2 regions of the Rhodoligotrophos defluvii genome follow, and region 2 is predicted to be linked to the other one. Evidence: predicted binding sites of a transcription regulator. Region 2 holds the regulator's gene; the other holds the start of a gene.

Region 1 (11,603 bases), on a different contig from region 2:
CTTTACCGGAAATCCCGCGCCTTCACCCTGATGCCGCCGGCCACCGGCCCCTGCTTCTCGGCCGCAGCCGCCTCGCGCTGCCCGACAGTCGCCAGATCCCGCGACAGATCGACGATCCGATGGGCGACAAGATGCACGACCTCGCCCTCGCGCTGAACGCGGCCCCTCACGGCGATCATGCTCGATGAGAGAATGACCCGCCGATAGCGCTCGAAGACCTTTTGCCACACGACGAGATTGGCGATGCCGGTCTCGTCCTCGAGCGTGACGAACATGACGCCATTAGCCGAGCCGGGGCGTTGGCGCACCAGGACGATCCCTGCCGCCTCCAGCCAGCGCCGGTCGCGCGCCGCCATCGCCTCGGCGCAGCTGACGATCCGGCGCTTCGCCAGGTCCTCGCGCAGGAAGGAGACCGGATGGCGGCGCAGCGACAGGCCGATATGCCCGTAATCCTCGACCACCTCGCGACCGGCGGGCATCGCTCTCAGCGCGATCGCAGGCTCGTCGAGTTCCGGAACGGTCCGCCCCTCACGGTCCGAGGCGGCGGCGAAGAGCGGCAGTTCCTCGTCGCGCAGCCCCTTGATGGCCCATTGCGCCTCGCGCCGGGCGAGGCCGAAAGCCGGACGGAATCCATCGGCCGCGGCGATCTGATCGAGCGCCGCGACGGGAACGCCGGCCCGCCGCCAGAGATCGGCGATCGAGGTGAAATTCTCATCGCCCCGCGCCGCCACGATGGCGGCGGCATGGGCATTGGCGAGGCCCTTGACCATTCGCAGTCCAAGACGGACCGCGAGACGGCTTTCGTCGCCGGTCGGCTCCAGCGTGCAATCCCAGCGGGAGGCATTGATGCAGACCGGGCGGACCTCCACCCCATGCTCGCGCGCGTCGCGCACGATCTGGGCCGGCGCATAAAAGCCCATGGGCTGGGCGTTGAGGAGCGCGGCGCAGAAGACATCCGGATGCCAGCATTTGAGCCAGGCCGAGGCATAGGCGATCAGAGCGAAGCTCGCCGCATGGCTTTCCGGAAAACCATAGGAGCCGAAGCCTTCGAGCTGCTGGAAGGTCCGGGCAGCGAACTCCTCCTCATAGCCGCGCGCGATCATCCCCGAGATCAGCCGGTCGCGGAACTTCGAAACCCCGCCGGTATGCTTGAAGGTGGCCATGCTCTTGCGCAGGAGATCGGCCTCGCCGGCGGTGAAGCCCGCGCATTCGATGGCGACGCGCATCGCCTGTTCCTGGAACAGCGGCACGCCGAGCGTCTTTCCCAGCACCTTCTCCAGCTCGGGCCGGGGATAGTCGACCTCTTCCAGGCCCTCGCGCCGGCGCAGATAGGGATGAACCATATCGCCCTGGATCGGCCCCGGCCGCACGATCGCGACCTGCACCACCAAGTCGTAATAGGTCCGGGGCTTCAGGCGCGGCAGCATGGACATCTGCGCCCGGCTCTCGATCTGGAAGGTGCCGAGCGTGTCGGCCTTGCGGATCATCGCATAGGTGCGCGGATCCTCGGCCGGGATCGACGCCAGATCGAGTCGGATATCCTTGTGCTCGGCCAGGAGATCGAGCCCCCGGCGCATGCAGCTCAGCATGCCGAGCGCCAGGACATCGACCTTCATGAAACGCAGCGCGTCGATATCGTCCTTGTCCCATTCGATGATCTGGCGCCCCTCCATCGCCGCAGGCTCGATGGGCACGAGATCGTCGAGCCGGTCATGGGTCAGCACGAACCCGCCCGGATGCTGCGACAAATGCCGGGGCGCGCCGCGAAGCTGGGCCGCCAGTTCGAGCGTCAGGCGCAACCGGCGATCCTCCGGGTTGAGGTTGAGATCGCGGAGCTGCTGCTCGGTCACGCCGGCCTCGGACCAGCCCCAGAGCTGGCCGGACAGCGTCTGGATCAGGTCTTCGGGAAGCCCCAAGGCCTTGCCGACGTCCCGCAGCGCGCCCTTGGAGCGGTAGCGGATGACGGTCGCGGTAAGAGCCGCGCGCTCGCGGCCGTAATGCTCATAGACCCACTGAATCACTTCCTCGCGCCGCTCATGCTCAAAATCCACATCGATGTCGGGCGGCTCCCGGCGCTCCTCGGAGACGAAGCGCTCGAAGAGAAGATCGTTGCGGCCGGGATCGATCGCGGTGATGCCGAGCACATAGCAGACGGCGGAGTTCGCCGCCGATCCGCGCCCCTGGCAGAGGATGCCGCGCGACCGGGCGAAGCGGACGATGCTGTTCACCGTCAGGAAGTAGGGCGCGTATTCGAGCTTGCCGATCAGGGCCAGCTCATGCTCCAGCGCGGCGGTCACCTCGTCGGGGACACCCTCGGGATAGCGGTGTGCGGCGCCCTCCCAGGTCAGCCGTGCCAGGGTTTCCTGCGGGCTCAGCGCCGGATCGTCGCGCTCTTCGGGATACTGATAGCGCAGCTCGTCGAGCGAGAAGCGGCAGCGATCCGCGATCTCACGCGTCCGGGCCAGTGCCTCGGGCCAGCGCGCGAAGAGCCGGTGCATTTCGGCGGGCGGCTTCAGATAACGGTCGGCATGGCGCTCGCGCCGGGTGCCGAGCGCATCGACAGTGACATTGTGCCGGATCGCGGTGACGACATCCTGCAGAATGCGGCGTCCGGGCTCATGGAAGAGCACGTCATTGGTCACGACGGTGGGCACGCCGAGGCGCGCGGCGAGCGTCGACAGCTCCCAGATGCGCATCTGGTCATTGGGGCGCCGCCGCAGCGTCAGGCCGAGATAGGCGCGGGTCCCGAAGGCATCGTGCAGGCGCCTCAGACGCAGACCGCAGGTCTCGTCGGCAAGGTCCGGCGCCAGGACCGCGATCAAACCCTCGCCATAGGCGACCAGATCGTCCCAATCGAGATGGCAGCGCGCCTTGCCCGCCCGCCCCTTGCCCAGCGAGAGCAGGCGGCAGAGCCGTGACCAGGCCGCCCGGTCGGTCGGATAGACCAGCACCGACATGCCGCAGACGAGATCGAGGCGGCAGCCGACGATCAGCCGCACGCCCGCCTCCTTCGCCGCCTCATGGGCGCGGACGATACCGGCCAGCGTGTTGCGATCGGTCACGGCGAGCGCCTCGATCCCCATCGCGGCCGCCGCGGCGAAGAGCTCCTCGGCCGATGAGGCGCCGCGCAGGAAGGAAAAATGCGACGTCACCTGCAATTCGGCGTAGGCGGGCGCGCTCATCCGAATATCCCGTGCAGGAACCACCGATGCGAGCCGGTGCCCGCATCCTCGCCATCGCCGGAGCGGAAGATCCAGAAGCGTTCGCCGGCATCGTCCTCGACCCGGAAATAGTCCCGCACCGCGATCAGTTCGGCATCGCGTTTCCACCATTCCCCGAAGATGCGCTCGGGGCCGTCGGCCCGGCGGACACGTCGGCGCACGCCCTTCCAGGAGAACCAGTTCGGCGGATGGTCCGGCAGGAGCGCCATGGTCTCGATCGGCTCCGGCCGGGCGAGGAGCCGCGACGGGCGCGGCCAATGGTCGGGCCAGCCCGCACCCGCATCCTCGGCAAGCGCTGGCAGGCGGCAGACCGAGCGTTCGGGCACATCGCTCGCCACCGGCGCGAAGCGATAGACCGCCCGCGCGCCGACCCGGTTCGCCAGCGTGTCGATCAGGCCGGAGAGATCCGGTGCCCCCTCCTCGATCAGGCTGCTGGCCGCCTGTTTCAAGGCCAGCGGCTCGGCCAGGGTGGCGGTCAGCGACATGATCTCGATGCCGAAGCCCGGCGCGATGGTCTCGATCTTGTCGCAGAGAAGCCGGGTCAGGCGCGCGGGATTCCGCACCGGCATGGCCAGGCCAATGCGCACCGCCTCGACCCGGTTGTCGACGCGGTGGCAGAGCAGGTCGAGACGGCGCGCGCCGAGGCCCCGCGTTTCGAGCGCCTCGCAGAGCGCCATAACCAGTTTGCCGATATAGCGCGCGATGGTCTCGGCGGCGCCGATCGGTTCGGCGAAGACGCGGCGGACGGAGACCAGCTCCTCCGGTCGGATCGGCTCGATGGGTTCGGCGACCGCACCCAGGGCCTGATCGAGACGCCGGCAGAGCTCCAGCCCGAAACGCCGGGTCAAGGGCGCGCGCGGCTGCCCGACCAGGTCGCCGATGCGGACAAAGCCGAGATCGTACAGACCCGTTGCGATCGCGGGCGGCAGGCGCAGGGCTTGCAGCGGAAGCGGCGTGAGGATCGGAACGGTTTCGCCGGGCGGGGCAACAAACAGCGGATCGGCCGCATGGCGCGCCAGCGCATGGGCCGCGCCCCAGCTATCGGCGATGGCGGCGCGGGCGGTGACGCCGGACATGACAAGTCGCCCGGTCAGCGCCTCCAGCATGGCCGCCTCACCGCCATGCAGATGGGTAGCGCCGGTCGCGTCGATGACAATCCCGTCCGGAGCGTCAACGGCGACGATCGGCGAGAAGCGTTGCAGCACCCAGAGCGCGAGACGTTCGAGGCTGTCCAGGTCGGCCCGCGGATCGGCGGGCTCGATATGGAGGCCGGGCACCATCGCCTGGGCCTTGGTGACGGGCATGCCGGGACGCAGGCCGAGCGCCCGCGCGGCCGGATCGGCCGCCGTCACCACCCGGCGGTTCTTCTCCCTTCCGGCAATGACCAGCGGCGCCTCACCGGGCGGCGCTGCGTCGCCCGCCTTCCGCCGCAACCGGTCTGTCGGCCAGTTCGGCAGGAAGACGGAGATGACCCGAGCCATCGCACGCCTCCAGTTCGATATCGAGACATTCGCCCGCCCGCGCCCGGATCAGCTCGACCAGCCAGCGCGGCCGCCCGACGCCGGGAACCGGAAGGGGCGAGGACGGCAGCGCCGAGATCCGCCAGCGGGTCATCGCCGCCGTCGGCTGCCCGAAATCGCTGGCCTCCGCCTGCCGCCGCCAACGGCGCAGCGCGATGCAAATCGTCGCCGAGCCTTTCGCGGCCAGATGCAGCCGCCGCGAGGCGGTCATCGGCAGGCGCGCGACGTCGCCGACGACCGCCCCCAGCCCGCCATGCCGCAGCCCTTCCTCCATACAGGCCAGAACGGCCTTGTCGTCTCCGGCTTCGACGAAGATCACCCGGCCGGGCCGCAGTCCGGCCTGCTCCAGCCCCGGTGCGAAGAGATCCTGGAGTGCCACGCACCAGAGCACCTGGCCGGTAGTGCGGGCGGCGATCCCGGCTGTGAAACAGGCCGCAGCCGCGCCATCCACCGCCCCGTTGCCGCCTCCGGCGACTTCATGGAGGCATCCGAGCTCCAGCCCGCCACCGGGCAGCTTGCGATCCAGCGGCGCGATCCCGAAGGGCAGCACCTCGTGCGGACGCGCGCCATCGCCTTCGAGGCGCGCTATGCGCGCCCGGAGGTCGGCAATGGCTGGGCTGTCTGCACGGCTGGGCATATGAGGATGGCGTCTCCGGGGCTTTGCACTGGTCGATTCCGTTGCTATGTTCTTTATTTGTTCTCTTGTGGGTCGAGAGTCAATCTCGGCCACCCCGGAAGTGATCGACGGAGCACGATGGCCTAAGGTGGCGTAGAGGATTCGCAAGGAGAGTGGCGGCCGCCAAGCCTACGGTCGGCCGGCTTGGGCGAAACAGGTCAGGCCCGTACGGATTCCGGGGCAACCTGACGGGTGTGGCGGCACTCAGGATACTGAGTGCAACCGTAGAATACCGTATCGTTCCGCCCTCGCCGCTCCACCATCTGCCCGACCAGACAGCGGGGACATTGATCGAGTTCCATTCCGTCGACGGTCTCGAACCGGACGTCGTCCCCGGCAATCTCGCAAAGCTCCCGAATGTACCGGGAAGGCTTGCGTCCATTGCACAGGATGAATGTCCCCCTGCTGGCACGGGTGAGCGCGACATAGAAGAGGCGGCGTTCCTCCGCATAGTCGAAGGTTTCAGGCCGAGGGATGACGAGATTGAGCAATTCGTCGTCTTCGATCCGGCTTGGAACGCCGTAGTCGCCTTCGCTGACGTCCAGCAGGATTGTGTAGTCCGCTTCGAGACCTTTCGAGCGGTGAAACGACAAACCAGCTACATCGATACTGGAGAAACCAGGGGCCTGACCGCCGAATGGGTCCAACTGGTTGTAGCGCCACAAGACCAGAACCTTTAGCTTTTGTCCCGGCTCCTGTCGCCATTGACCAGCGATGCCCTCGAGAAAGACGTTCAAGCGCTCAAGCAGCTGGAAGCACGCCGTAGGAAAGCTTGGCTTGCGCCATTCGACACTAACGGGAATAACGCGGATTGAGCGCGGTATGGCAGCGCGTGTTGAACGCACGGTCTTCTTGATCTGCTCCGGATTGCGCTGAACGAAGCGCGCGGCGGTTTCAGCCAACAGCTGGTTGCACCGGTACGTTTGCTCCAATCGGCCCTGCCAGCAGGCGCCGAAATTCGCTTCGAACTGCGTGAAGATCGTGATGTCCGATCCGGCGAAACGGTAGATCGATTGCCAATCGTCCCCGACAGCAAAAACCTTTGTAAAGGGCTTCTGGTGTTTGAGCGCCTTGATCAGATTGGCCCGAGGATCTGAAATGTCCTGAAACTCATCGATCAGGATCAGCGAGAATGGGCTCTGGTATCGCCCCGTCTCGACGAGCTGCACTGCATCGCCGATCATCGAATCGAAATCGATACGCTTGGCCTCGTCGAGCTTGCGGCCGTAGGCTTCGGTGATCAGCCACACCGCACGCGCAAAGTGCTGCGCGCGCGGTTTGTCATGAAGAGATTTTGCCCGCTCGAGGAGCATGTCCAGAGTTAGCGTGCTGGCTCTGATGTGCTTGATGCACACGCCGATCAGCTTCTGGTAGTGGGTGATCACCACTGGATCGATCGCCTTGAGGATCTCCTCGACGCTCTTCTTCGCGAGCGGGATATCGCGTTTGACCAGCTCCGCCTCGAGATGCGGTAAGAGCGTTCCGTCCTGTGCCTGCGCGGACGTCGTTTCGAAGAAGTCCAGCTCCTCCCGCTTGTATCCGGCCCGCTTGGCCTTCGTGTGCTCCAGGTAGTTCTCGAAGGGCGAAGAGCCATCCGCGTTGATCGCGAAATGCTCATGGAACGTGTTGGTCAGCGGGTAGTGGAAATCAGGCTGGACAAACCGCCGGTTCCCGTCCTCTTCCTCGAACGAGATCTGCTTCTCGTACTCGAAATGGACCGAATTGACCCAGAGCCAGTTCACTATCCGCTGCTCCTGCAGCGACCTGACGTAGACGTCCGGCGCCAGGGTGCCGATGATACCGCCGCCCTTGTCGTTCCGGTCGGCGATGTAGCGATTGTAATCCGCCTCGGAATCAAAGACCTCCGCAGGAATATCCGCCTTCGGCAAAATTGAGAGGAGGTCGATCCACAGCCGGTGAAACTCTGCGCTCGTGTCCATCAGTTCGCGAATAATTTTGTCGATCACTCGGGCCTCGCCGGCAGGATGCTCGACCCAGTTGGCCAGCTGTGGTGGTCGTCCCTCAGTCTCTTCGATGATCCCCCGGCCGAGCGCGTGAAACGTGGTCACCCTGCATTCCAGCGCGTCCTCATCGATCTTGAGCTGCTTTGCGATCCGCTCTTTCAGCTCATCGGCTGCACTTTTGTTGAACGCAAGGACGAGAATTTCGCTCGGGTGGTACAGGCCCTTCTCGAGCACGTAGGCGACTTTCCCCACCATGGTCGCAGACTTGCCGGAGCCGGCTGAGGCCACCAGCAAATTGTTGTCCTCGAGCCGGATGCAGGCCTCTCGCTGCTCTTTGGAAAGCGAGAAGCCGCCCAGGTTCGAGAAGAACCCGTCGAACTTTTGCATTTCGTGAACCACGAAGTTTTCGTTGTAGCGGCTGCGAACGCTCGGGTCGGAGAGCATGGAGAACGAGGTCGAGAGATAAGCCCTTAGCGAATCCGGGATGAGAAGGGCGTCAAACAGCGGGTGCGACAAGGCCTGCGACGCTTTTCCCGGGACGCTGGCGATCGCCCGGCTGACATCGGCATGGGCGAGGTATTGCCTGTTGCTGTCCGTAATCGCGAGAACTTTTGTGTCGACCTCCCGCAAGTGTTCCTTGTCGGAATCGATGAGTTCGGCGAGATGTCGGTTCACAAAGGCCAGGAGGTCGTCGCGGAGTGTATGAGCCATCTTGGCAGTCAGCCCTGACAGTGCGTCGATGCGACCCTTCGACCGTATCTCGACAGTGTGCCAAAGCAATGCCTTCGTCGACGAAACAGAAGTGACTTCAAGGCACTGGATTTCGTCCTCTGCCGCCATTCTTAACCGAATGCGGTCCCGAGACGAGGCGCTGAGGATTAACCTCCAATTCTCCGACAAGAAAAGGCGTGCCCATAGGCTGGGGCGGAATGTGCGAGATCGTCCAAGCATCAGAGCCTTTGCTGCCAGGTCGGCTGTCCAGGTCACCAGGCGATCGATCGGAACCCGCTCGCCTGAACCCTTGTGATTTGCCGTTAGGTGTACGCAACTAATTCAACGTCACTGACTACAGTATCCATTCGATCATCCTGTAACTGGGCAAGACTGGCAAGGCATGGCACAAACGCGCAGCGGCGGCACGTCTTGCACTCGGCTGCGGCGCGCACCGATAAAGGTCATCGACTGCGCCTACGAGTGCTCGGGCAACCGCGTAGCCGCGAACGCTAGCCACCGTCGATGAAATCGCAACGAGGAGAGGCGGGGCCATGTGCAACCTGTATCGCATTACGACCAACCAGCAGGCGATCCGGGAGTTCGTGGCCGCTACCCATGACAGTATCGGCAATCTCGAACCGTCGATCGACGTCTACCCCGACCGGCCGGCGCCTGTGGTGCGCAACATCGATGGCGGGCGGGAACTGGCCTCGTTGACCTGGGGCATGCCTACGCCCATCGAGTATTTGAAATCCCGCGACGCGCCGGACACGGGCGTCACCAATATCCGCAACCCAGGCAGCCCCCATTGGCGCAAATGGCTCGGTGGCGAGCATCGCTGCGTGGTCCCGGCCACCGCCTTTTCCGAATACGGGCAAAAACCCGACCCGGTAACGCGGCGCAAACCGCTGCATTGGTTCGCCCTCGACGAGGCCCAGCCCCTGTTCTTCTTCGCGGGGATCTGGACGCCATGGCGCGGAACCCGCGGATCGAACCGCACCCCACGCCCCGGCGATCATCAGCTGTTCGCCTTCCTGACTACCGATGCCAACGGCGTGGTGAAGCCGATTCATCCGAAGGCCATGCCCGCCATCCTGACGAGCCGCGACGAGGTCGAGACCTGGCTCACGGCCGATTGGAAGGAAGCCAAGGCGCTACAACGGCCGCTGCCTGATGATCGGCTGGTGATCCTTGAGACGCCAGCCGGCGCAGCCGCCGATGGCATGATGCCGGGCATCTGAACAATGATCAGGAGGGTGAAGGGGTCAGAAAGAGGAAGGACAGTTAGCGGCGGCGCTTGCCAAGAGTCGGCAGTGCAAATTGACACCAATTGGCGAACTGACCAGTGTTTCCAAACCTAACAGCGATAGCTGGACCAATTCCTGGCCGGCAGCTCTTAGTTCGCAGATTTCTAAAGCTACCAATCAGCTTGAGCATTCCCTTGGGTTTACTGCCCTTCTTAATCTCCACAGCCAGATCTACGTATCTGGCGGTGATCGATAGTCGCGTCGACTTTGTTCCCGTGGTAGCGTCAAAGGCTCGGGGCTAAAAGCAAGAGCAACACTGAATCGAATAAATCAGCTGTTGGCTTCGCCTCCAGCGAATGAGAAGAGGGCTGTCAGTTGCGAAGTTCAGAACGCGTCGCGTCGGAGTCGATGCCAGCTCGGTTGCGCTCGCTGCGGTTCGCTTGGCTTTCTAGCGCGTCATGACCCTGACGCTTATCCCAATAAACCATGGCGAACTCTGCCACGGCTGGGCATGGACCGTCGTCGATGAGGACGTGCTCGCCGAGCGAGTCGCACGAATCGTGCTCGGCCAGTATCGTCACGTCGCTAAGATTCTGACCGGTGCGGGCGTGCCGGGGCCTACTGCCAATAGTGAACAGGCGAATGCGGCGATCAAGCAGCTAACCCTCGCCGATGGCGACGATCCATGGCACCGCGACGGCTGGCTATTCCAAGCGATATCGTGGATCGCTGCACACCAGCAGCCTTCCGCCTCGCTGACACGGATGCCGCATATCCGAAAGGCCGACAAAGGCCTTGACGGGATGCAGCTCGAACTGAATGCCGCTGGCACCGCCGTCGTTGCAGTTGTCGTTTTCGAGGACAAGGCCACCGACAATGCCCGCGACACCATCCGCGACGATGTCTGGCCGGGCATCGTCGCGCTCGAAAAGGGCGACCGACTGAACGAACTCAGCCAAGAAGTTAGCGGAATGCTCGATGCACGCGCCGCAGCTGATCCGGAGTTCGACCTCGATACTGCGATCGCCAACACGCTATGGCACGAGGCCCGACGCTATCGTGTCAGCATCACTATCGGCGACACGCACAATGATGCCGATGCCCGTGCCAGGCTTTTCAAGGGCTTTGACGACTCCGTGCCCGGCGCGGCAGCGCGCCGCCGCGCCGACACCATATACCTTCCGACGATGCGCAGCTGGATGGCGAGCTTCGCCGCGCGCGTGATCGTCAAGATCAAGGCCATCGCGAATGTTTGATCCGACAACTGCGGCGCTAATACGCGCGGCGCCTCCACTCGAGGGGCTCGACCTCGACAATTTGCCTAAGCGGTTGACCGAGGCATTTGCTGATATCGTTTCGGCGCGCATCCGCCTGCGCGGCGCGACCGCCGACGTGGAAGATGCGGCACTAGCGGCGACCGTCGCCGAGTTGCGCCGCATCGCCGCGGCGCATGAGACCTATGCCGCCTTACTGCCCGATCGTGAGAATCGCGCCTCGGCCGCTTTCGTCGCCGCATCGGCCCACCAAGCGATCTCGCTGGCGTTGCGCAACGTCGACGCCAACAGCCATGTCGATATGGCTGCGATCAGCTCGGACATCTGCGCCACCTTGCTGTTCTTGTTGGCAGAAGCTCATGCTGATGCTGCCGAGGCTTCCAAGCGCATCATTCCCGCACCCGACGCCGGTCCGATCGAGCGCGCGCTGCTGCTCGCGATCCGAGGCCTCGCCCAAGGTCGGCTGGGTGGAATCGTCAGCGCCGGCGAGCCAGAGATAGATGACGAAAGCGACGATCTTCACTTGCGCGCGCTCGATGCGCTGCGGCTGTTGCTGTTGCGCGGCGTCACCAATCTCGCCCGCCAGCTGCGCCTACGTGTAGATCTTGCGCCCGACGCCGGTGGCATGGTGCCGGCGAGCACGCTATTTGCGCAGGTGAGGGCGCTGGCGAGTGAACCGGTCGAGGGTGCCGGTATGAGCGGAGAGACATTACTCAGCCTCTATCCCGGCCCACTGCACCTCGCGAATTTACTACTTGGCCTGGAAGGCGATCTGCTTGCGACCGCCCTCGCTCGTATCCCTACCCCTGGGGGCGTCGACGAAAATGGATGGTGGCAAACGCTGCGCCGTATGGCGCGCCAGCGGCCTTATCTGTGGCGCAATCATCGCCAAGCGATCGCGATGGGTTATCTAGAACAAGGCATCTCCTCGGCGATCAGCTTTCCGACCGGCGGGGGCAAGTCGACGCTCGCTGAACTCAAGATCGC
Region 2 (11,603 bases):
GCGCCCCATGAACGAAGAATCGGCCGGCCCGCACGGGGGCCAAGCCCTTTAGGGACGCCGCCACCCAGTCCCGTTGCGGCAGCGGCGCCAGCGACCAGGGGCGCCCCGCGAGCATGGGAACGTCTGCCGTATCCGGTGGGCTTGCAAAATGCGCCTCCACCCGCCAGCACACTTCGTCCGCCTCCTCCACCAGCGACACCGAAACTGGGGCCGGCTCGAGCAGGTCCATCTCATCGGCCAGCCGATGAGCCTCGTCCAATGGCAGATTGCTGACGGTCAACACATGCATCGAGGCGCTTATGGCCCGCCGTTTGGCCTCGATCAAGCTTTCGAAGAGCGCGATGTGGCTTGCCGGCCCGGCGCATGCGCCGCACAGCAGAGCGACAGCTGAGTGCCCGCAACTGGGCCATGCCAAGCTTCCGCAGCATTCAGCTCAGCTTGTTGCCACAGCGCCCGCCGAGATTTTGCCCAGTGGCAATCTCAGTGGAGTGCGAAACTATGCTTGGCTTAATCCCCATCACAGTGTTGGGAAGAGTCATCACGGAGTGGCGGCGCGCGACGGCGCCGGCCGATGAAACACCATCGTGCCGGCAAACCGAAGAGGCCGCGGCCGGCGATGCCGGCGCATGCGGACCGGGGCTCCCGATGTGGGATAAGCTTCCCTTTATCGACATCTGGCCGTTGATCTGATTGGACACGGAGGCTGTACGCGTTCGCCGGGATCATTTTCTTTGATGCCCGGCAACGCGGCTTCGCGTTCCGGGTGTAGTTTGGCACCTGTGGCATCTTTCATGGCCATGGGAGCGATCCAATGCCTTCGCCTTCTTGCCCAAATGGCTAGTTATTGGCTCCCCCCGTCCTAAACGGGAGCGCAAATGATGATGCACCAACTCGCTACAGCCGCGGAGTTGTTCTTTCCCATTCGACTGCTCGTAAAGCTCGGCTTCAGCCTGTTTGGCGGCTCCGACGCCGACCAAGACCACGTGGGCGCGCCAAACGAGACCGCCACCGCCGTCGAGCTTCCGCTTGCCCCGGCGGAACCATCGCATGAGAACGCGATTCCCGAGCAGCTGCCGCTCGTCGCGCCTGCGATCCTGGCAGTCGCCGACGACAGGGCTTTCGCAAACGAAGAAGACGAGACGGCCGAGGCTTTGCCATCCGCAGGAGATGCCGGGATTGCGGAGGCCATGCTCTCCGCGCTGGTCCTATGGTCAGGCCTCGAACCTGAAGAGGAAACAGCTCGGCAGGAAGCGGCAACCACAAGTGCAGACCTGCCCGCCCAGCCTGCGACGGCACATGAAAGCACCGAGCGGATGCCTGTCTATCATCCCCATCTCGAATTGCCGATCAATCCCGCCCTGCTTAAGAAGATTTGCGACGGCCTTCACGCCATCGGCCGCCCTTGTTCGGCGATGGCCCTTGCAAGCCGCGTCCGCACGCCCAAGCAGAACGACGAGAGTGACCTCCGCGAGGAGACCCATGGCGAATTTCATTCCGCTCACGCCGCCGAGGGAACGTCGGATCTCCTGGTTCTCGCCTGAGCCTCGATTGGCGGCGTGACCCCGCGTGGTGCGCTCGCGACCCGCGTTCCCCAAATTGCCTGTTCCCCTCCGGGATCAATTCCCAAAGCATTCTCGAGCGAAGGGGATGCCGGTTCGCGTGAAGAAAATGCGACCAAGCAAGAACCTGAAGCGGTTCCGCGATTCAAAGAAAAGCGGAACAGCTCTAGAACGGGATGATGGTTCGTTGAACCGCCATCCCGCTCCAATCCTGCGAATCCCGCGTTGGGCGTAGTCCTTCTCCGAAAACCAGTGTCCGCGTTCCCCTCGTGGATCTCCGGTTCCCTGGCGCAGATCGTTGGCCTTGCCTGGTGATCACCCCAATGACCACGCCCCGTCGAATTGAGGAGCGTGGGGATGGCCCCGCGCCCCTTCCCTAATGGAGCCGGACTCACACCTCTCGATTGCGCTCGGGGAGTTGAATACGACGGGCGGACTGTGAAGGCTGCTCGGCAGCCCGCATCAGTGTCTGCTTTGGCCCTGACGGCCCAGCGGAGCCAAGCCATGACCTTTTTTCCAACGACACCAGCAACTTGCGTCACTGCCGCGCGCGGCAGTCCACACAGAGGCCATGACGGAAAGCCAGCGGTATCTCGCTACCTCCCTTGAGCACAAGGCATCGCACGCCCCAAAGCTCATAATGCGGCAATCCCCAGCCCTAATACCGCCGGATCAGCGCGACGAGCTTGCCCTGGATACGCACCCGGTCGGGGCCGAAAATGCGGGTCTCATAGGCCGGGTTCGCGGCTTCCAGAGCGATGGAATCGCCCTTGCGCCGAAGCCGCTTGAGGGTCGCCTCCTCCCGGTCCACCAGAGCAACCACGATCTCGCCGTTATTGGCGTGATCGGCGCGCCGGATAAGAACCGTGTCACCCTCCAGTATACCCGCATCGACCATGGAATCGCCTCTGACTTCTAAGGCGAAATGCTCGCCGCTTCCCAAGAGATCGGGCGGCACGGCGATGTTGTGGGTATGATCCTGAATCGCATCGACCGGCACGCCGGCCGCGATGCGCCCCATGACCGGAACGATGGCCGGGGTCAGCGAGTCCTTGTCGCCGCCCGCCGTGGGGCGCACCTTCCCCAGAGATCCTTCGATCACATTGGGGCTGAAGCGCTTGGGTGCAGACGAACCCAGGCTGCCCGCATGGCTATCAGGCAGCCGGACAACTTCGAGCGCCCGTGCCCGGTGCGGCAAACGGCGAATGAAGCCCCGCTCTTCCAGAGCGGTGATCAGGCGGTGAATGCCGGATTTGGACCGCAGGTCCAGCGCCTCCTTCATCTCCTCGAACGAAGGCGGCACACCAGCTTCCTTGAGGCGCTCGTGAATGAACATCAGAAGCTCGTGTTGCTTGCGCGTCAGCATATCAGGCCAATCCCGGCTGGCGAGCGGCGAACGATTTGAAAACGGCCGCCGACTCGAAAGAGAACAAAGACGAAACCCTTATACGCGTTCTATATATGTTCGGCAAGGTTAAGGCGGCGTAAATTTGCAGGCTCGAAGCCTTGAAAGCTGCCCAATCCCGCCCACGGTCTGGCGGCCCCAGCACAGGGAGATCCGCAATAAGGGGCGGGCGGGTCAACCATCGGCATGTCGCAAGAGATCGAGCCGAACCGTCCGGAGCCGATCAGCATCCGCCCGACGCCGGTCGGCCCGAAAAGACCGGCGGTCGTGACATGAGCAACCAACGACCGAAACACAACCACGATCGGGGGCGCCCGCACGGCAGCACCCGACCTCACGAGCATCATCCCGCCGCTTGGACCGGCGTGATCGGCAACAGCCCCAAGCCCGGGCGGGCTGCTCAATCGAGATCGACCGCGTCGCTCTCCTCGCCCCGCAAGAGCGAGCTCGCCACCAGCCCCGCATTGCTCCGGATTGCCTGCTCGATCTGCGCCGCAATGTCCGGGTTGGCCTTTAGAAAACTCTTGGCGTTCTCCCGCCCCTGCCCGATTCGCTCCGAATTATAGGAGAACCAGGAGCCGGACTTCTCGATGATGCCGGCGGTGACACCGAGATCGAGCAATTCGCCCGTCTTGGAAATGCCCTCGCCATACATGATGTCGAACTCCACCTGCTTGAACGGCGGCGCCACCTTGTTCTTGACCACCTTTACCCGAGTCTGGTTCCCCACCACGCTGTCCCGGTCTTTGATCGCGCCGATCCGGCGGATATCCAGACGCACCGAGGCGTAGAACTTGAGCGCGTTGCCGCCCGTGGTGGTCTCGGGATTGCCGAACATGACGCCGATCTTCATCCGAATCTGATTGATGAAGATCACCATGCAATTGGACTTGGAAATCGAGCCCGTGAGCTTGCGCAGCGCCTGACTCATCAGACGTGCCTGCAGACCGGGCAGGCTTTCGCCCATTTCGCCGTCGAGCTCGGCCTTGGGCGTGAGCGCGGCGACCGAATCGATGACCAGGACCTCGATGGCGCCCGAGCGCACCAGCGTATCGGCGATCTCCAGCGCCTGCTCGCCCGTATCCGGCTGCGAAATCAGCAACTCGTCGAGATTGACCCCCAGCTTGCGCGCATAGACCGGATCAAGCGCATGCTCGGCGTCGATGAACGCACAAATGCCGCCGCGCTTCTGCGCCTCGGCGACCGTGTGAAGCGCGAGCGTGGTCTTGCCCGACGATTCCGGTCCGAAGATCTCGATCACCCGGCCCCGCGGCAGGCCGCCGATGCCGAGCGCGATGTCGAGCCCCAGCGAGCCGGTCGAGACGGCTTCGGTCTCCACCGCCTTGTCGCCCTGCCCGAGCTTCATGACGGAGCCCTTGCCGAAATGCCGCTCGATCTGTCCGAGGGCCGCTTCGAGCGCCTTTTGCTTGTCCATCGCCCCGCTCTCGATCACCCGTAATTCTGGTCTCGACATCTGGCGCTCCTTATTTCACATGCGTCTGTGCCGCGCAACGGAACCGCGTGCACCCCGCAAGTGTACGCATTTTGTTTCATTTTTGTTCTGTTGACAAGTCCCTTCGCCGGAGCAGCTCCCATGGGATGGGTGGTTCTTGTGGAAATCCCGTGAACGGGGTCGGGTGCCGGTTCGAGGGGCGCTGCAAGTACAATCAGACGCCAGTGGGGAGAGAGAAGCGCGGCACCCGACCCCTCTCCGCACCATCGGCGGAGCCGGGAGGGGCGGAGATGCTTGGCGGCAATGGACCAGATCCAGGCCGCTGCACCGTTGAGACGGCGCAACCACAACCTTTATACGGTGAATATCCCCGTAATACAACTTTTTAGTGTTTGCGCAGTCCCCATGATTCCCCCAAAGATGGTCGGTGGCCAAACCAAGTCCAAAACGAGGCGTCTCGGCGGCCAGCGGGGGTCTTGCGTCTAGGTTACGGATTATTTATGCTGCATCGCAAAAGAAGAGTGGTCCCGGTAAATGTTTGCTAAGGAGTATGGAACTTTCTGATCGAAAAGCCGTTTACGCGTCAGCTCTCCGCCCACTACACGAGAATAACGGAACAAAGCAGATGCCTCGTCTCATTGTCGTCTCCAACCGCGTTGCACGATTTGGTCAGAATGAGGCGAATACCGGAGGACTAGCGACAGCGCTCAAATCGGCATTGGAGGATCAGGGCGGCATCTGGTTCGGCTGGAGCGGCGACACAGTCGACGGCGAGCCCGGCCCGCCGCGGCGCGAGGTGCACGGGCCGATCATCCGCGCCACCGTCGACCTCCAGCGCAACGAGTTTCAAAGGTTCTATACAGGCTTCTCCAACGGTGCATTGTGGCCGCTCCTGCATTATCGCACCGATCTCATGGATTTCCATCAGGCCGATTACGAGGCATATCAGCGGGTGAACGAGCGCTTCGCCGTGGAGCTGATGCGGCTGTTGCGGCCCGATGACGTGATCTGGGTCCACGATTACCAGCTGTTCCCCCTCGGCAGCCATCTGCGGGCCATGGGCGCTCACCACCGCATCGGTTTCTTCCTGCACACGCCCTTCCCGCCCTGGCAGATCATATCGGCCCTTCCCGTGCACAGCGACATTGCGGAGGCCTTGGCGGCTTATGATCTGATCGGCACCCAAACCGATGATGATGCCCAGTGCATGCGCGAATTCCTGCGCCGGGTTTTGCAGCTCAATTTCATGGGCGAGGAATCGCGCGCCGGGAAAACGCGGCTGCGGGTCACCGCCTTTCCCATCAGCATCGATGCGCGCAAGATTGCCGCCGACGCAGCCCGGGCCGCCGGAATGCTCCAGACCCAGAGCCTGCTCAAAAGCCTGGACGGGCGCGCCCTGGTGATCAGCGTCGACCGGTTGGATTACACCAAGGGCATTCTGCAGCGTATCGCGGCCATTGACCACTTCCTCAAGCGCTTCCCCGAGCGGCTCAACGATGTGAGCTTCCTCCAGATCGCGCCCCCCACCCGCGACCAGATTCCCGCCTATCGTCGGCTGCAGAAGGCGGTCGAAGAGGCGATCGGGCGCCTCAACGGACAATATGCCGGCCTCGATGGCGTGCCGATCAAATACCTGCGCAAGTCCTTCGCCCAGTCGACCCTGTTCGGCTTCTACCGTGCCGCCAATGTGGGCCTGGTGACGCCGCTGCGTGACGGCATGAACCTCGTTGCCAAGGAATATGTCGCCTGCCAGGATCCCCGCGACCCAGGCGTGCTGGTGCTGTCGTCCATGGCCGGTGCGGCCAAGGAGCTTGATGCGGCTCTGCTGGTCAATCCCCATGATCCTGCAGCGACGTCCTGCGCCATTCGCCAGGCGCTCGATATGAGCCTCAGCGAGCGGATCGCGCGCCATCGGGCGCTGATGGACAAGCTGAAGCAGAATGATCTCGACACGTGGCGGGCGAACTTCACCCGCGCCCTGGTCAGCCGCTCTCAGGAGCCGGCCGTGCCGCCCTTCGTGCCCGCCGCATCAGGCGCCATCGCGATCGCCCCCTGACGCGCCGCCGGCGCAGACGCAGCCTCGGCAGATACTGCCTTACCAGACGCTGCCTGGGCAGACGCTGCCTGGGCAGATGCTGCCGGAGGCGCTGGGGCTCTGCCCTCGGGCTGCGGAACGATAAGGCTTGCAAGCCACGCCCGGAATGCCGCGACGCTGGGCACGCGTTCATCCGCCAGTGTCCGCTGCGGGTCGCCGACCCGCAGCGCAATACCGCCAAAGCTGCGCGCCAGAGCGAAAGCATCTTCGTCGGTGATGTCATCGCCCGCAACCAGCGGCCGCCGGCCCTTGAACGGCGGCTCGGCCAAGAAGCAGGAAATCGCGGTGCCCTTGCTTGCACCGCGCGGCTTGATCTCCACCACCATCTTGCCCGGCTGCAGCCCGAGCGATGACGTGAACGGTGCGACCACCCTGGTCACGGCATCCAGCACTTCGAGGCCGAGATGCGGCACCAGGCGGTAATGCATGCCGATGGCCTTGCCCTTGTCTTCCAGCAGCACCCCGGGATGGCGCTCGGCGAAACGGCGCAACTCGTCCTTCACGGCAGCCAACGCGTCATAGTCGACCGGCAGCTCCTCGAGATCGCCCTGCACATTGCGCCGCTCGAGCCCGTGCAGTCCAGCAGCAGGCAGTCGACACGGCGCGAGCAAGGTATCGATGCTCTCGAGCGTGCGCCCGCTGACGACAGCCAGCGCGCCATCGAACGATGCGGCGAGATCGGTCAGCATCCCGCATAGCGCCGGGTCGCCCTTCACGTCTTCCGGCCGGGGGGCCAGCTCGAACAGGGTGCCGTCCAGATCGAGGAACAAGGCCCAATCCGGCTCGCGCCGGAGCCCGATCGATCCGGATTCGTCGAAAACACTGTGGTCTGCTGCGGATACTGCCATCATCGGTTTGAACTGCTGCCGCCTCGTGTGGTTCCCCTGCCAAGCGCGGCGATCCTACCTGAAAACCCCTTACAGGTGCACCCGCCACCGTCGATCGCCGTTGAACGTTTGTTCAAAACCACCGAGCGCGATCTGGACAGGCCCGAAACCCTTCGCCAAGATACCGCAGGACTCCACGGCAATGGCCGGGATAGGAGGCGGAGGAACACGAGCGATGCTGATGGAAGATGTGAAGAAGCTCGACCGCGCGGCCTGGGCCGCGCACGCGGGCAAGATCAACTTCGAGGGGCGTAATTTCATCAACGGCGAGTTCGTCGCGGCCAAGAGCGGCAAGACCTTCGAGAAGGTCAATCCCGCAACCGGCGAGGTGGTGGCAGCCGTGACCCGCAGCGACGGCGCGGACGTGGATGCGGCGGTTGCCAGCGCCCGCAAGGCCTTCAAGAGCGGAGTATGGTCGCGCATGGCCCCGCGCGACCGCATGGGCGTGCTTTACCGTTATGCCCAGCTCATCAATGAGCACGCCATGGAATTCGCCCTGCTCGACACCCTCGACATGGGCAAGCCGATCATGGACATGCTCAATGTCGACGTGCCCAGCGCAGCCCTCACCTTCCAGTACTTCGCAGAGACCATCGACAAGATCGATGGGCAGGTGACCAACACGGCCGCCAGCGAGTTTCAATACATTCTGCGCCAGCCGCTTGGCGTCGTCGGCTGCGTCACACCGTGGAACTACCCGCTGCTGATGGCCGCCTGGAAGGTGGCGCCGGCGCTTGCCGCCGGCAACACCGTGGTGCTGAAGCCCGCGGAGCAATCACCTCACAGCGCTTCGCTGATGGCCAAGCTGTTCATGGAAGCGGGCGGGCCGGCCGGCGTGTTCAACGTGGTCCAGGGGCTGGGGCACGAGGCCGGCAAGGCCCTCGCCCTGCACATGGATGTGGACAAGATCGCGTTCACCGGCTCGGTCGAGGTCGGCAAGCTTATGCTGGTCTATGCCGGCCAATCGAACATGAAGCGCGTCACAACCGAATGCGGCGGCAAGACCCCGCAGATCATCATGGCGGATACGCCGGATCTCGACCGTGCGGTGACTTATGCCGTCAACGGCATCTATGGAAATCAGGGCGAGGTGTGCAACGCGGGCTCGCGTCTGCTGGTCGACCACAAGCTCTATGACGAGTTCGTCCAGCGCTTCGTCGAGAAGAGCAAGACGGCGTTCCAGCCCGGCGACCCGCTCGACCCCTCCACCACCATGGGTCCGCTGGTCACCCGCGAGCAGCAGCAGCGCGTGCTGGGCTATATCGAGAAGGGCAAGCAGGAAGGCGCCAAGCTCGAATTCGGCGGTGGCGTGCCCCAGAGCCTGGAAAAGGGCGCCTATGTGGCCCCTACCCTGTTCACTGGCGTGAAGAACCAGATGACCATCGCCCGGGAGGAGATCTTCGGGCCGGTCGCAGCGGTCATGCCGATCCGCAGCATCGACGAGGCGATCGAGATTGCCAACGACAGCATCTATGGGCTGGCCGCCAGCATCTGGACCAAGGATCTGTCCACCGCCCACAAGGCCGCGCGCGACATCGATGCGGGCGTGGTGTGGGTTAACTGCTTCGACCACGGCGACATGACCCAGCCATGGGGCGGGTTCAAGCAGTCGGGCAACGGCCGCGACAAATGCTTCGAGACCATGCTGCACCACACCCAGACGAAATCGGTCTGGGTCCATCTCGGCTGATGTGAGGAGGGCCGGCGTGGGCGCGCGTCGGCCCTCCTCACCCGACCGGTTGTCCTCTAAAGCCCGATGATCTCCCGGGCCTGGGCGGGCGTGGCGATCGGATGCCCAATCGCCTCCACGATCCTCACCGCCCGCTCCACCAGCGCCGCGTTGCTCGGCGCAAGCTGTCCGCGGCCAAGATAGAGATTGTCCTCGAGCCCCACGCGCACATGGCCGCCCAGCACCACCGACTGGGCCACCATCGGGAACTGATGCAGCCCGATGCCGAAGGCAAACCACTGCGCCCCGGCGGGCAGCATATGCTTCATATAGGCCATGGCCTCGGTGGTCGCCGGTTGCCCCCATGGCACCCCGAGGCAGATCTGGAAGAGGTGCGGCGGAACCAGCTGGCCACGCTCGATCATGGCAGTGGCGAGGCGCACATGTCCTGCCTCGAACACTTCCAGCTCCGGCACGACCTGCGCCTCGGCGATGACTTTCGCCATCTCGGCGAGATGCCCGGGCGTGTTCATGAACACGGTGTCGCCCATGTTCATGGTGCCCATGTCGAGGCTGCAGATGTCGGGCTTCAGGACCTTGATGTGGCGGGTGCGCAGCTCGGGCGAGGCAAGGCTGGTGCCTGGCCCCGGCTGCCGCGGATCATCCGCCCCCGGAACGAAGCGGGCGCCGGTGCCCGTGGTGAGGTTGATGACCACATCCTTGTTCTCGGCCCGGATCAGGCCGACCGTCTCGCGATAAAGATCGAGATCGAGGCTCGCCTTGGTGGTCTCAGGGTCCCGCACATGGATGTGGACGATCGCCGCCCCCGCCGCCGCGGCGTCCAGTGCTGAGCGGGCGATCTGCGCGGGCGTAACCGGAACTGCCGGATTTTTCGAGACCGTATCGCCGCTGCCGGTGACGGCGCAACAGATGATGACCGGACGTGACATGGAGCGACCTCTTGATGCAGGTTTGCCGCGGAGGGGAAAAGGCGCAGGATGCGAGCGCGTCGGTGCAGCAATCTCAGGATGTCGTGCTGCGGGCCCCAATACCGCCGCACAGATCGTTCAGGATGCGCTCCACGTCCTCCGGTCTGAACGGCTTCTGCAAGGTGGGAATCGCTGCATAGCGGCCCTCGAGCATCGAGGTACCATAGCCCGTCGCAAAGACGAACGGGGTCCCGCGCTCCATGAGGATATCGGCGACCGGATAGGTGAGTTCGCCCTCTAGATTGAGGTCGAGAATGACCAGATCAAAGTCGGCGCCCTCGAGAAGACGGATCGCTTGCCCGAGGCGATTGCAGACCTCGATATTGTCACAGCCGGCCTCGAGGAGCATGTCTTCGATCAGCATCGCGACCATAGCCTCGTCCTCTACCACCAGCACGCGCACGCTATTCCCCCTGCCAACCGCTATTCCTACAGACATACATGGGAACACCCATTCGAGGCGATCCCGACTAAACCGACTAGAACGGCACGTGGCGGACCGCGCCCTTGGCCGCACTGGTCGCGAAGGCGGCATAGGCGCGCAGCGCCGTGGTGATCTTCCGGCTGCGCTTGGCCGCCGGCTTCCAGGCAGCCTCGCCCCGTGCTGTCATGGCGGCACGGCGCGCGGCCAACTCGTCATCGTCGACGGCGAGATGGATGCGGCGGCCGGGGATGTCGATCTCGATGAGATCGCCCTCCTCCACCAGGCCGATGGTGCCGCCGTCAGCCGCTTCCGGAGAAACATGGCCGATCGACAGCCCGGACGTGCCGCCCGAGAACCGGCCGTCGGTCACCAGGGCGCAGGCCGCGCCCAAGCCCTTCGACTTGAGATAGCTCGTGGGGTAGAGCATCTCCTGCATGCCCGGACCGCCGCGCGGCCCCTCATACCGGATCACCACCACGTCGCCTGCCTTGATCTTGTTGGTTAGAATGGCGCTCACCGCCGCATCCTGGCTCTCGAAGATCCGCGCGGGGCCCTTGAAGCGCAGGATGCTCTCGTCCACGCCGGCGGTCTTCACGATGCACCCGTCCTCGGCGAGATTGCCATAGAGCACCGCAAGGCCGCCATCCCGGGAGAAAGCGTGCTCCGCCGCCCGGATGACGCCCCTCTCGCGATCCTCATCCAGGCTGTCATAGCGCCGCGACTGCGAGAAGGCGACCTGTGTCGGCACCCCGCCCGGTGCAGCCCGGTAGAAGTCATGCACCGAGGCACTCTTGGTGCGCTTGATATCCCAGCGCTCCAGCGCCGCGCCAAGGTCGTCCGAATGAACCGTGCCGACCGAGGTATCCAGCAGCCCCGCCCTGTCAAGCTCGCCGAGAATGCCCATGATGCCCCCGGCGCGGTGCACGTCTTCCATATGCACGTCGCTCTTGGCCGGCGCCACCTTGCACAGCACCGGCACCCGCCGCGACAGCCGGTCGATGTCGCTCATGGTGAAGTCGACCTCCGCCTCGTGGGCGGCGGCCAAGAGATGAAGCACCGTGTTGGTCGAGCCGCCCATGGCGATGTCCAGGGTCATGGCATTCTCGAACGCCGCGAAGGACG

Evidence for each region. Region 2 encodes LexA, which represses DNA repair genes until DNA is damaged. Its sites were predicted from a motif close to TGTTCNNNNTGTGTTCNG; they were not measured.
Region 1: E4P09_RS15105 (ImuA family protein) is a predicted target of LexA. The motif match lies at 5,426-5,443, and genes of this name have one in related genera.

The regions. Positions count from the first base shown of each region.
Region 1 is NZ_SZZM01000003.1:167,991-179,593, forward strand. It holds gene E4P09_RS15095 (error-prone DNA polymerase) at 3-3,182, opposite strand; gene E4P09_RS15100 (Y-family DNA polymerase) at 3,179-4,702, opposite strand; gene E4P09_RS15105 (ImuA family protein) at 4,617-5,378, opposite strand; gene E4P09_RS15110 (UvrD-helicase domain-containing protein) at 5,576-8,221, opposite strand; gene E4P09_RS15115 (SOS response-associated peptidase) at 8,647-9,336, shown strand; gene E4P09_RS15120 (hypothetical protein) at 9,801-10,598, shown strand; gene E4P09_RS15125 (DEAD/DEAH box helicase) at 10,591-11,603, shown strand, end outside.
Region 2 is NZ_SZZM01000007.1:114,855-126,457, reverse strand. It holds gene E4P09_RS23150 (50S ribosomal protein L11 methyltransferase) at 1-280, opposite strand, end outside; gene E4P09_RS23145 (hypothetical protein) at 876-1,541, shown strand; gene lexA (transcriptional repressor LexA) at 2,218-2,925, opposite strand; gene recA (recombinase RecA) at 3,365-4,438, opposite strand; gene E4P09_RS23130 (alpha,alpha-trehalose-phosphate synthase (UDP-forming)) at 5,043-6,473, shown strand; gene otsB (trehalose-phosphatase) at 6,410-7,363, opposite strand; gene E4P09_RS23120 (aldehyde dehydrogenase) at 7,575-9,089, shown strand; gene E4P09_RS23115 (beta-keto acid cleavage family enzyme) at 9,146-10,018, opposite strand; gene E4P09_RS23110 (response regulator) at 10,092-10,460, opposite strand; gene ilvD (dihydroxy-acid dehydratase) at 10,537-11,603, opposite strand, start outside.